Regions from separate parts of the Kitasatospora sp. NPDC051914 genome, predicted to be linked through region 2. Evidence: riboswitches for the same ligand, from Rfam matches in the RefSeq annotation. Region 2 holds a riboswitch; the other holds the start of a gene.
What was found. A riboswitch is a leader RNA that binds a small molecule or an ion and turns the genes downstream of it on or off. The one in region 2 is predicted to bind cyclic di-AMP.
Positions count from the first base shown of each region.

Region 1: linked by a shared signal. The riboswitch ahead of AB0M03_RS23385 (transglycosylase family protein) and the one ahead of AB0M03_RS07120 (NlpC/P60 family protein) in region 2 are both predicted to bind cyclic di-AMP.

Region 1 covers NZ_JBFAXX010000036.1:15,874-20,678, reverse strand. Annotated here, with positions in the region: gene AB0M03_RS23400 (glycoside hydrolase family 13 protein) at 1-272, shown strand, start outside; gene AB0M03_RS23395 (LacI family DNA-binding transcriptional regulator) at 274-1,317, shown strand; gene AB0M03_RS23390 (hypothetical protein) at 1,463-1,666, opposite strand; gene AB0M03_RS23385 (transglycosylase family protein) at 1,865-3,064, opposite strand; cyclic di-AMP (ydaO/yuaA leader) riboswitch at 3,049-3,247, opposite strand; gene AB0M03_RS23380 (hypothetical protein) at 3,508-4,805, shown strand, end outside.
Region 2 covers NZ_JBFAXX010000007.1:91,343-96,147, reverse strand. Annotated here, with positions in the region: gene AB0M03_RS07130 (hypothetical protein) at 1-483, opposite strand, end outside; gene AB0M03_RS07125 (NlpC/P60 family protein) at 660-1,727, opposite strand; gene AB0M03_RS07120 (NlpC/P60 family protein) at 1,966-3,033, opposite strand; cyclic di-AMP (ydaO/yuaA leader) riboswitch at 3,044-3,234, opposite strand; gene AB0M03_RS07115 (NlpC/P60 family protein) at 3,593-4,621, opposite strand; gene AB0M03_RS07110 (NYN domain-containing protein) at 4,801-4,805, opposite strand, start outside.

The DNA.
Region 1 (4,805 bases), on a different contig from region 2:
CCCTGGAGCTCTACCGCTCCGCGCTGGCCGTCCGCCGCGCGCACCCCGCGCTCGGCGCCGGCACCGAGGTGACCTGGCTGGAGGCGCCCGAGGGCGTGCTGGCCTTCCGCCGGGACAGCGCGCAGGGCTCCTTCGTCTGCACCTCCAACACCACCGGTGCGCCGGTCCGGATCGCGGCTCCCGGACGTATCCTGCTGTCCTCCGCGGACACCGAGGCCGCGGACGGCGAGATTCTGCTGGCAGCGGACAGCACCGTATGGTGGGCGGTCTGAGATGGTTGCAATAGGCTCTGGGATCGTGACTACGGCGCGACTCTCGGACATCGCGGCGCAGGCGGGGGTCAGTGAAGCCACCGTCAGCCGCGTACTCAACGGCAAGGCGGGCGTCTCCGCGACCACCCGCCAGACCGTACTGGCCGCCCTCGACGTACTCGGGTACGAGAGGCCCACCCGGCTGCGGCAGCGCAGCGCGGGTCTGATCGGCCTGATCATCCCGGAGCTCAACAACCCGATCTTCCCGGCGCTCGCGCAGGTGATCGAGCAGGTGCTCAGCCGGCACGGCTACACGCCGGTCCTGTGCACCCAGACCCCCGGTGGCTCCACCGAGGACGAACTCGTGGAGCTGCTGGTGGAGCGGGGGGTGGCCGGCATCGTCTTCGTCTCCGGCCTGCACGCCGACACCACGGCCGACCACGAGCGGTACAACAAGCTGATCGGCCGCCAGGTGCCGTTCGTGATGATCAACGGCTACAGCGAGCGGATCGCCGCGCCGTTCATCTCGCCGGACGACCGGGCAGCGATGTGGATGGCCGTCCAGCACCTGGTCGAGCTCGGACACACGAAGATCGGCCTCGCGATCGGGCAGCGGCGCTTCGTGCCGGTGCTCCGGAAGGTCGAGGGCTTCCGGGCGGCAGTGCAGGAACTCCTCGGGCTGACCGAGGAGGAGGCCGACGGCTGGGTCCACCACACGCTGTTCAGCGTGGAGGGCGGGCACGCCGCGGCCGGTGTGCTGCTCGACAAGGGTTGCACCGCGATCGTCTGCGGCAGCGACATGATGGCGCTCGGCGCGATCCGCGCGGCCCGGCAGCGCGGGCTGTCCGTGCCGCAGGACGTCTCGGTGGTCGGGTTCGACGACTCGCCGCTGATAGCGTTCACCGAGCCGCCGCTGACCACCATCCGTCAGCCGGTGGAGGCCATGGCCACCGCCGCCGTCGACGCCCTCCTCGAGGAGGTCGGCGGAAACCCCGCGCAGCGCGCGGAGTTCATGTTCCAGCCGGAGCTCGTGATGCGCGGCTCCACCGGCGCCAGCGTGCGCTGACCCCCCGCCGAGCCCACCGGGCGGCGGCACACCCGTACGGCCCCGGAGAGCCCTCTCTCCGGGGCCGCAGCCGTCCCTGGGGGTCCCGCGCCCCAGCGATTGTCCCGGTGCCCCTGGTGGTTGCCCGGGGCCGTCAGACGATCCCTCAGCCCTCTTCGACGGTGCGGTGCGGCCGGGCGGTGCGTTCGGCGTCGGCGGCATCGCCGGTGCGGGCCTCGGTGCGCCGGCTGCGGGCCAGGTAGTCGCGGACGACGAGCTCGACCGCGTCCTGCGGGTTGCCCGCTCCGGCGGCCAGCATGACCTCGATCGCCAGATCGGCGTCCAGTGTGACGGTGACCTTCGCTGCCATGGCGACTCCTCAACTCCGGGGGAGCGTCAGCCTATCCGGGCGGGAAAGCGGGAAGCGGGAAAGCGGGCAGGCCGAAGCCCCGGAGCGGCGGAAGGCTGCTCCGGGGCGTCGGTCGGGAGAGGGGCGCCCGGGCCGTGGGACCCAGTCACGGCTTCGGGCGCCTGGCTCCGGCGTACGGGACGCCGGGGCGGGGGTGGATCAGACCCGGCCGGCGAAGTCCGGCGCCCAGTTGGCGATGGTCTGGACGCGCACACCGGCGCGCGGGTTGGCCGCCTCGACGTACTTGCCGTCGCCGATGTACATGGCGACGTGGTGCACGCCCGAGTTGGCGCCGTTGTTGGACCAGAACAGCAGGTCGCCCGGCTGCAGGTTGTCCAGCGAGACGCGGGTCGAGTAGTCGGCCTGGTCGGCGGCGATGCGCGGGACGGAGATGCCCGCGGCGCGCAGCGCGGCCTGGGTGAGGCCGGAGCAGTCCCAGCCGCCGTTGCCGGTGCCGCCGTAGATGTAGGCCTGGCCCACCTTGGAGAGCGCGAAGTTGACCGCGGCGGCCTTGGAGCCGGTGGCCTTCGCGGCCGTGGTGGTGGTGCTCGCCTTGACCGCGGTGGCCGGGGCGGCCTGCGCCCTGGCCGGGGCGGCCTGGGTGGCGCCGGTGCCGAGCGACAGCTTCTGGCCCGGGTAGATGGAGTGCGGACCGTTCTTCAGGACCGACTTGTTGATCTCGTAGAGCTTCTGCCAGCCGCCCTGGACGTGGTTGCGCTCGGCGATGGTCGACAGCCAGTCGCCGGCCCGGACGGTGTAGGTGCCGCCGTGGTTCCAGCGGTTCTGCTGCCAGGACTTCTTGCCCTGCCAGGCCTTGCCGTCCTGGGAGGTGCCGGCGGAGGCGGTGGAGCCGCTGCTCGCGGTGGTGGAGCCGGTGCTCGGCGCGGCCGGGGCGGCCGGCTTGGCGGCCGTGCTGCTGCCGGTCGAGGCGGTGGTGGTGGAGGACGAGCCGCCGGGGTTGATCTCCGGGGCCGGGCCGCCCTTGGTCAGGCCGGCCTTGACCGAGCAGACGGGCCAGGCGCCGGGGCCCTGGACGGCCAGGACCTTCTCGGCGATGGCGATCTGCTGGTCCTTGGTGGCGAGGTCGGCGCGGGCGGCGTAGGCGGTGCCGCCGAAGGAGGACCAGGTGCTGTTGGTGAACTGGAGGCCGCCGTAGAAGCCGTTGCCGGTGTTGATGTGCCAGTTGCCGGTGCTCTCGCACTGGGCGACCTTGTCCCAGGTGGCGACCGAGGCGGCGGAGGCGGTGCCGGCGGCGAGGGACGGGATCGACAGACCGATGCCGACGACGCCGGTGGTGGCGAGAATGCGGCGGCCGCGCTTGGAGTTGATGGACAGCATGAAGGAGCGTTCCTCTCCCACGCCTGCGAGGTGAGCTGTCGGATTCGGGCTGGAGTTGCCCGGCCGCCCGCGCGGAGGCAGCGGTCTTTCCGCTGTTTCCGCGCGCGCGGCTTCACCCCAAGCCGAGGAACGGCGCATGGCCGTTCCCGGGCGACTTACCTGGTTCCCCCGCCCCTGCCGAAGTGCGTTTCGCATTGCCAGTCGGACCGCCGGCAGGACTCGGCGTTCGGGCCAACTGGGTCCGTGTGACCACGAACGTGGGAGGACATTAGACAGAGTTAAGTTCAAACCGCAAACATGTGTGATGCCGATCACAGTCGATCTTGAATGAATTCATGATCGATTCTTCGGTGTGATCGTGATCGAATTCGGCCGCTTCTGCGCAAAACTCTTGGGTCGAAACGGGCTTGTTTATGCTTCAGGCGTCGGGCCCGGGCGGGGCCCGGGGGAGGGGTGGGCCGATCATGGAGCACGGTGACGGGATGCCCGAAGGGGTGCCGCGGCGGGCGGGCTCGCACCGTCGCCCGGGGCGCCGCCGGCTGCTCGGCTGGATCGCCGCGCCGGTCGCCGCCGCAGCGGTCGGCGGCGGGGAGTTGGCCCGCCGGGCGCTCGCCGCTCCGGCCGCCCCGCCGCCGGCCTCCGCGGCACCCTCCGCGGGCCCTGCAGGGGCCTCTGCCGGGCACGCGCACGCCGCCCCGGCCCCGGCCGAGCCCTCGCCTTCCCCGGTCGATCTGACGGGCCGCCGTTGGTCGGACGCGGCCGGCTGGGGCGGCGCCGTACCCGGCTCGAAGAGCGCCGTGCGGATCGCCGACCGGGTGCTGCTGGACGTGGACGCCGCGGTCGGCTCGCTGCTCGTGGAGCCGGGCGGTTCGCTGGTCTTCGCCCCCGGGCGCAGCGTCGCGCTGGCCTCGGCGGGCAGCGTCGAGGTGCGCGGCACCCTGGTGCTGGCCCCCGCGGACGGCTCCGTGCACGCCCTGAGATTTCCATCTGTGGACGAACGATCCTTCCGGGGCGGCGGCATGACGGTGGTGGAGGGGGACACCGGCCTCTGGGTCACCGGCTCCGGCTACCTGCGACTGGACGGCGCCGCCAAGACCGCGTGGGTGCGGGCCGCGGCCGCGCTGAAAGCCGGCGCCATCGAGCTGCAGCTGGCCGAGCCGCCGACCGGCTGGCAGCCCGGCGACGAGCTCGCCGTCACCCCGACCGGACCCCCCGACGAGGACGACTTCTCCACCCGGTACGATCTGTGCACGATCAGACGGATCGACGGCCGCACCGTCACGCTGACCGCACCCCTGGCGCACGCCCACCCGCGCGTCGCGGTCGGCGGCGGCGTCACCGCGGGCGCCGAGGTGCTCAACCTGACCCGCAGCGTGCGGATCGAGGGCACCCCCCGCGGTCGTACCCACGTCCACCTGACCAGCTCCCGGCGGGCCGACGTCCGGCACGCCGCCCTCCGCTGGGTCGGCCCCCGCAAGGCGGGCAAGGAGACCTGGAACGGCACCCCGGTCACCGAGCCGGTCCTCGGCCGGTACGGGCTGCACTTCCACATGCTCGGCGACGCCTCCCGCGGCACGGCCGTCGAGGGCGTCGTCGTCCGCGACGCCGGCAGCCACGCCTTCGTCCCGCACGCCAGCCACGGCATCACCTTCCGCAGCTGCATCAGCCACGACACCTGGGAGGACGCCTACTGGTGGGACGGGCCGACGGACACCCGCACCCCGCAGGAGCCGTCCGACGACATCGCCTACGAGTCCTGCGT
Region 2 (4,805 bases):
CAGGCCGGCGAGCTCCTCGGCCGTCCCGAGGCCGAGGACGAGGGAGCGCTCGCCCTGGGCGACCCGGGTCTCGCCGAGGTCCCAGAGGGCGGCGCTGCCGTCGGGCTCGTCCCCGGAGAGCAGCCAGCCGGCGGGGGTGCGGTCGAAGGTGAGGCGGCGCGGGAGGACGGCGGGGTGCTCGTCGATGCCGCGCAGCCGGTGGGAGAGGCCCGCGGTGACGGTGAGCCGCCCGTCGGGGGCCGGTTCGCCGATCTCGCTGATCCGGTACTCGACCGCGGAGAAGGGCACGGCGGCGACCCTGGCGGCGGCCCGGTCCTGGGCGGCGCGGGCGGCCGGGGCGGTGCCGGCGAGCAGCGCGGCGCGGTCGGCGCGCAGCAGGGCGCGGGCCCGGCCGGCGAGCACGTCGTCGATCCGGGCCCGGATGCCGGCGTTCGGCGCGCCCTGCGGCAGCAGGGCCGCGGCCCGCCGGTCGGCGGCGGGCACCACATGGGGTGCGGACAGCTGGAGGAGGCCGCCGGCGGCGAGCAGCAGCGCGGCACGCCGGGAGAGCCGCCCTCCGGCGGGAGGTGCGGAACGGCCCGCCGCGGAATGCCGGGGCAGGTCGGTGACCAGGGGTTCGGCCTCCCCGCCGGACGGGCCGGGCTGCCGGTGGACGGTGCTCAGACCCGCACCACCCCGCTGACGGGCATGGCGTTGACGCTCTCGTAGCGGACCCGGGCGCCCGGGTAGGGAGCGTGCACGACGACGCCGCCGCCGGCATACATGCCGACGTGGTGCATGTCCCTGTAGAAGATCACCAGGTCTCCCGGTTGCGCCTCGGACAGGCTCACTCGCCGCCCCGCGTTCGCCTGCGCCTGCGAGGTGCGCGGCAGGGTGACTCCGGCCTGCCGCCAGCTCCAGTACATCAGACCGGAGCAGTCGAAGGTACGAGGGCCGGTCGATCCGTACACATACGGAGATCCGATCTTACTGATGGCGGCGGCCAGGGCGGCGGCCGCGCGCTCGGAGGAGGCCGGCCGGTCGCCGAGGTCGGGGCGCTCGAGGCCCCGGGCGGCACGGCGGGCCGCGGCGGCGGCGTCGTCCTCCGCCAGCCGGGCGCGCTCCGCGGCGGTGAGACCGTCGAGCAGCCGCTGGGCGTCGCCGAGCCGCTGCCGGATCTCCTCCTTGCTCGCGGCGAGGGAGCGGCGGACGTCCTCCAGCTCGGCGAGCTTGGAGGTGGCCTCGGCACGCCGCTGGTCGAGCCTGCGCTGGCGCTCGAGGACGCGGCGCAGGGTCTCGCTCTGGCGGCCGGCGGCCTGGTCAAGGGCGCGGGCCCGGGTGAGGTACCCGGCCGGGTCGGACTCCAGCATCAGCCGGACGGCCGGGTCGAGGCCGCCGTCCCGGTACTGCGCGGCGGCGGCGGTGGCGAGGTCGGTGTAGAGGCCGTTGAGCTCCTCCTGCCCGGTGGCGACCTGCTCCTGGAGGCGGGTGGCCTCGTCCTGCAGCCTCCGCTGCTCCTCCTGGGCGGCGTTCGCCCGTTCGCTGGCCTGCTCGGCCTCGTCGTAGAGCCGGTCGACCCTGGACTTGACGTCGGCCGGCCGCCGGGAGGGGTCGGCCGGCGCCGCGGGGGCGCCCCAGGCGCCGGTGCCGACGGAGGCGCCCACGGCGGTGGTGGCCGCGGCGGTGAGCACCAGGGCTCGGGCGAGGGCGTGACCGCCCGGCAGTTGGGGGCGACGGTGCACGGACATGCGGCGGCGGCTCCGTTCCTGCGGCCGGACGCCCGCGGCCGCCCCGACGGGCGGTCGTCCTCGCGGAGGTCCGGGGGCAGACGTTAGCGAGTCCCGCCGATCTAGTCCAAACCCTGTCATCCACGAATATTTGACCTTCAATCGGACATTCAGCCGAATCAGCCCGCCTGCCTGCGGGAACGGCCGCGGGCCCGGCCCCCTGGGGAGCCGGGCCCGCGGCAGGCCGCCGGACGGAAGGTCAGATCCGCACGATCGCCGAGATCGGCATCGCGGTCGCCGAGACGTAGCGGACCACCGCGCCGGTGTGCGGCGCGTGGATCACCTGGCCGCCGCCCACGTACATGCCGACGTGGTGCCGGTCGCTGTAGTAGATGACCAGGTCGCCGGGCTTGGCGTTGGCGATGTTGGTGCCGACGTTGGTGCCCGCACCGGCCTGCGACTGCGAGGTCCGCGGGATCGACACGCCGGCCTGGCGGTACGCCCACTGCATCAGACCGGAGCAGTCGAACTGGTTGGGGCCGGCGGCTCCGTACACGTACGGGGAGCCCAGCTTGGACTTCACGGCCTCGATCGCCCGGGCGGTGTAGGAACCGGTCGGCACGTCGGCGGTGCCGAGGTCGGGACGGACGGTGTCGCGCGAGGCCCGGTCGGCGGTGGCCTTGGCGGCGGCCGCGGCGCGGGCCTCGGCCGCGGCCAGCTCTTCCTTCTCCTTCTGGGTGAGGGTGTTCAGCAGGGCACTGGCCTTGGCCAGCTTGCCCTGGAACTCCTCCTTCTTGGCCTTGAGGGCCCGGGTGCTGGTGTCCAGCTCGGCGAGCTTGTGCTCGGCCTCGGTCTTCTGGACGTCCAGCTTGGCCTGCTCGGCCTTGAAGGACTTGAGCGTGTCGGCCTGGGTCGCATTCATCCGGCTGACCGCCCCGGCCTGGCCGAGGAAGTCGCCGGGGTTGCTGGAGAGCATCAGCTTGACCGTGGGCGAGATGCCGCCGTCGCGGTACTGCTGGGCGGCCACCTCGGCGAGGCGGCCCTGAACGCCGCTCACCTCCGCCTGCTGGCGGGCGACCTGGTCCTGGAGCCGGGTGACCTGCTTCTGCAGGTCCTGCTGCTTCTCGGTCGCCGCGAGGTACTCCTCGTTGGCGGCCTCGGCCTGCTCGTTGAGCTGGTCGACCTGGGCCGCGACCTGCTCCTTGGTGGGCGCCGGGTCGGCGTGCGCACCGGTCTGCGAGGAGAGTGCCACCGCAGTGGCGGCTGCCGCAGTCAGGATCGAGGCGCGGGTACGGCCGACGGGCTTGGGACGACGATGGGACGCCACGAAGGCGGACTCCTTCTTCCTCACACCGCCTACCGGGTGAGCTGACGGGTTCGGGCCGGAAGCATTGCCCTACGACGCCTCACGGCCACCCCTGCACGGTCCGCGGTCCGATCCGCGGCCCGGCCGGCGCGGCCGACCTGACGCCGATTCACCCCGGGGGAAACGTGGTTCCCCGGCTCCGTTCGACAGCGCCCCCGCAGGGGCTCCCCGTGGGCAGTCGGGCTGCCCTGCTGCGTCGCGGACTCGGCGGTGACCGCCACCGTCGCCCGGGTTGGGCGCTCGACTGTGCGGCGGTCCGTGGGTCATGACCCTAGTAACCGATCCGTGATCCGTTCAAATCCTTGTCAGAAAAACATCGGGGGAATGTTGTCGTGAAAATGTGATTGCGACTGCCGGTGACCGATAATCCACGCTCGGCTGACGAGTTTTCACCGCACGCCCGACAAAGCCGACGCCCGGGCGTGTCGGAGATCACACGGTGATCACGACGCGCCCGGGCGTGTCATGCAGCGTCAGAAACGCCGCAGGTGGGGCATATGTCCGAATTGCTACCGATGGGTCAGACGCGGCGAATGGTCTTGATCGGCAGGATGTCCGCATCCATCAGCTTCACCACGTCGCCGGTGCGCGGCGCGTGGACGACGAGGCCGTTGCCGACGTACATGCCGACGTGGTGCGCGTCCGAGTAGTAGATGACGAGGTCACCCGGCTGGGCGGCGGCCAACGAGGGGACGCGGGTGCCGACGCTCGCCTGCGACTGCGAGGTGCGCGGCAGCGACACGCCGGCCTTGGCGTACGCCCACACCATCAGACCGGAGCAGTCGAAGGAGTTCGGGCCGGTGGCGCCCCAGACGTACGGGGTGCCGCGCTTGCCCATCGCCGCCGAGACGGCGGTCGCCGCGTAGCCCGCGGCCGGCGGCAGGCTGCCGACGTCGTAGCGGTCGTCGCTGCGCGAGGCGCGGTCACTGCCGAGGATCGCGGCGCGCTCGGCGGCCGTCAGCGTGCTCAGTAGGCGCTGGGCCTCGGAGAGCTTCTTCTGGACCTCCGACTTGGCGTCGTTCAGCGCCTGGGTGGAGTTGTCCAGCTCGGCGAGGATGGCCGCGGCCTCCTGCTTCTGCTGGTCCAGCCGGCGCTGCTGGTCCCGCAGGCCCTTCAGCGTGGACGCCTGGGTGTCGGTGGCCTGCTCGTTGCTGGACGCCCGGTCGAGGTAGTTGTCCGGGTTCGAGTCCAGCATCAGCGCGACCGTCGGGTCCACGCCACCGGTGCGGTACTGGTCGGCGGCCACCGCGGACAGGCCGGACGCCACCTGGGAGAGCTGCTCCTGGCCGCGGGCGATCTGGTCCTGCAGCTGGTCGGCCTGCTTGCGGAGCTGGTCGGCCCGCTCCTTGGCGCCGTTGTACTTCTCGGCCGCCTGCTCCTGCTCCTCGAGCAGCTTGTCGACCTGGACCTTCACCTCGTCCTTGCTCGGCTTGGCCGGCGCGGCGTGTGCGGCGGCCTGGGCCGAGAGGGCGACCGCAGTCGCGGCGGCAGCGGTGAGCACGGTGACCCGCGCGCGGCTCGGCTGCTTGGGACGGCGGTGGGAGGCCAAGGGACTAGCTCCTTCTTCCTGCTGGACTCACCCGATCGAGTGGACGTCCGGAAAATAGGTTTGACGCCAGACCCTAGTGAAGATCCGTCCCCGGCGCCACTCCCCGACCGGGCGAACTTGTCGCACGGACCCGGATTTCACCACCCCGACACAACCCCGCCACCTGGGCCGACGGCCCGTCAGG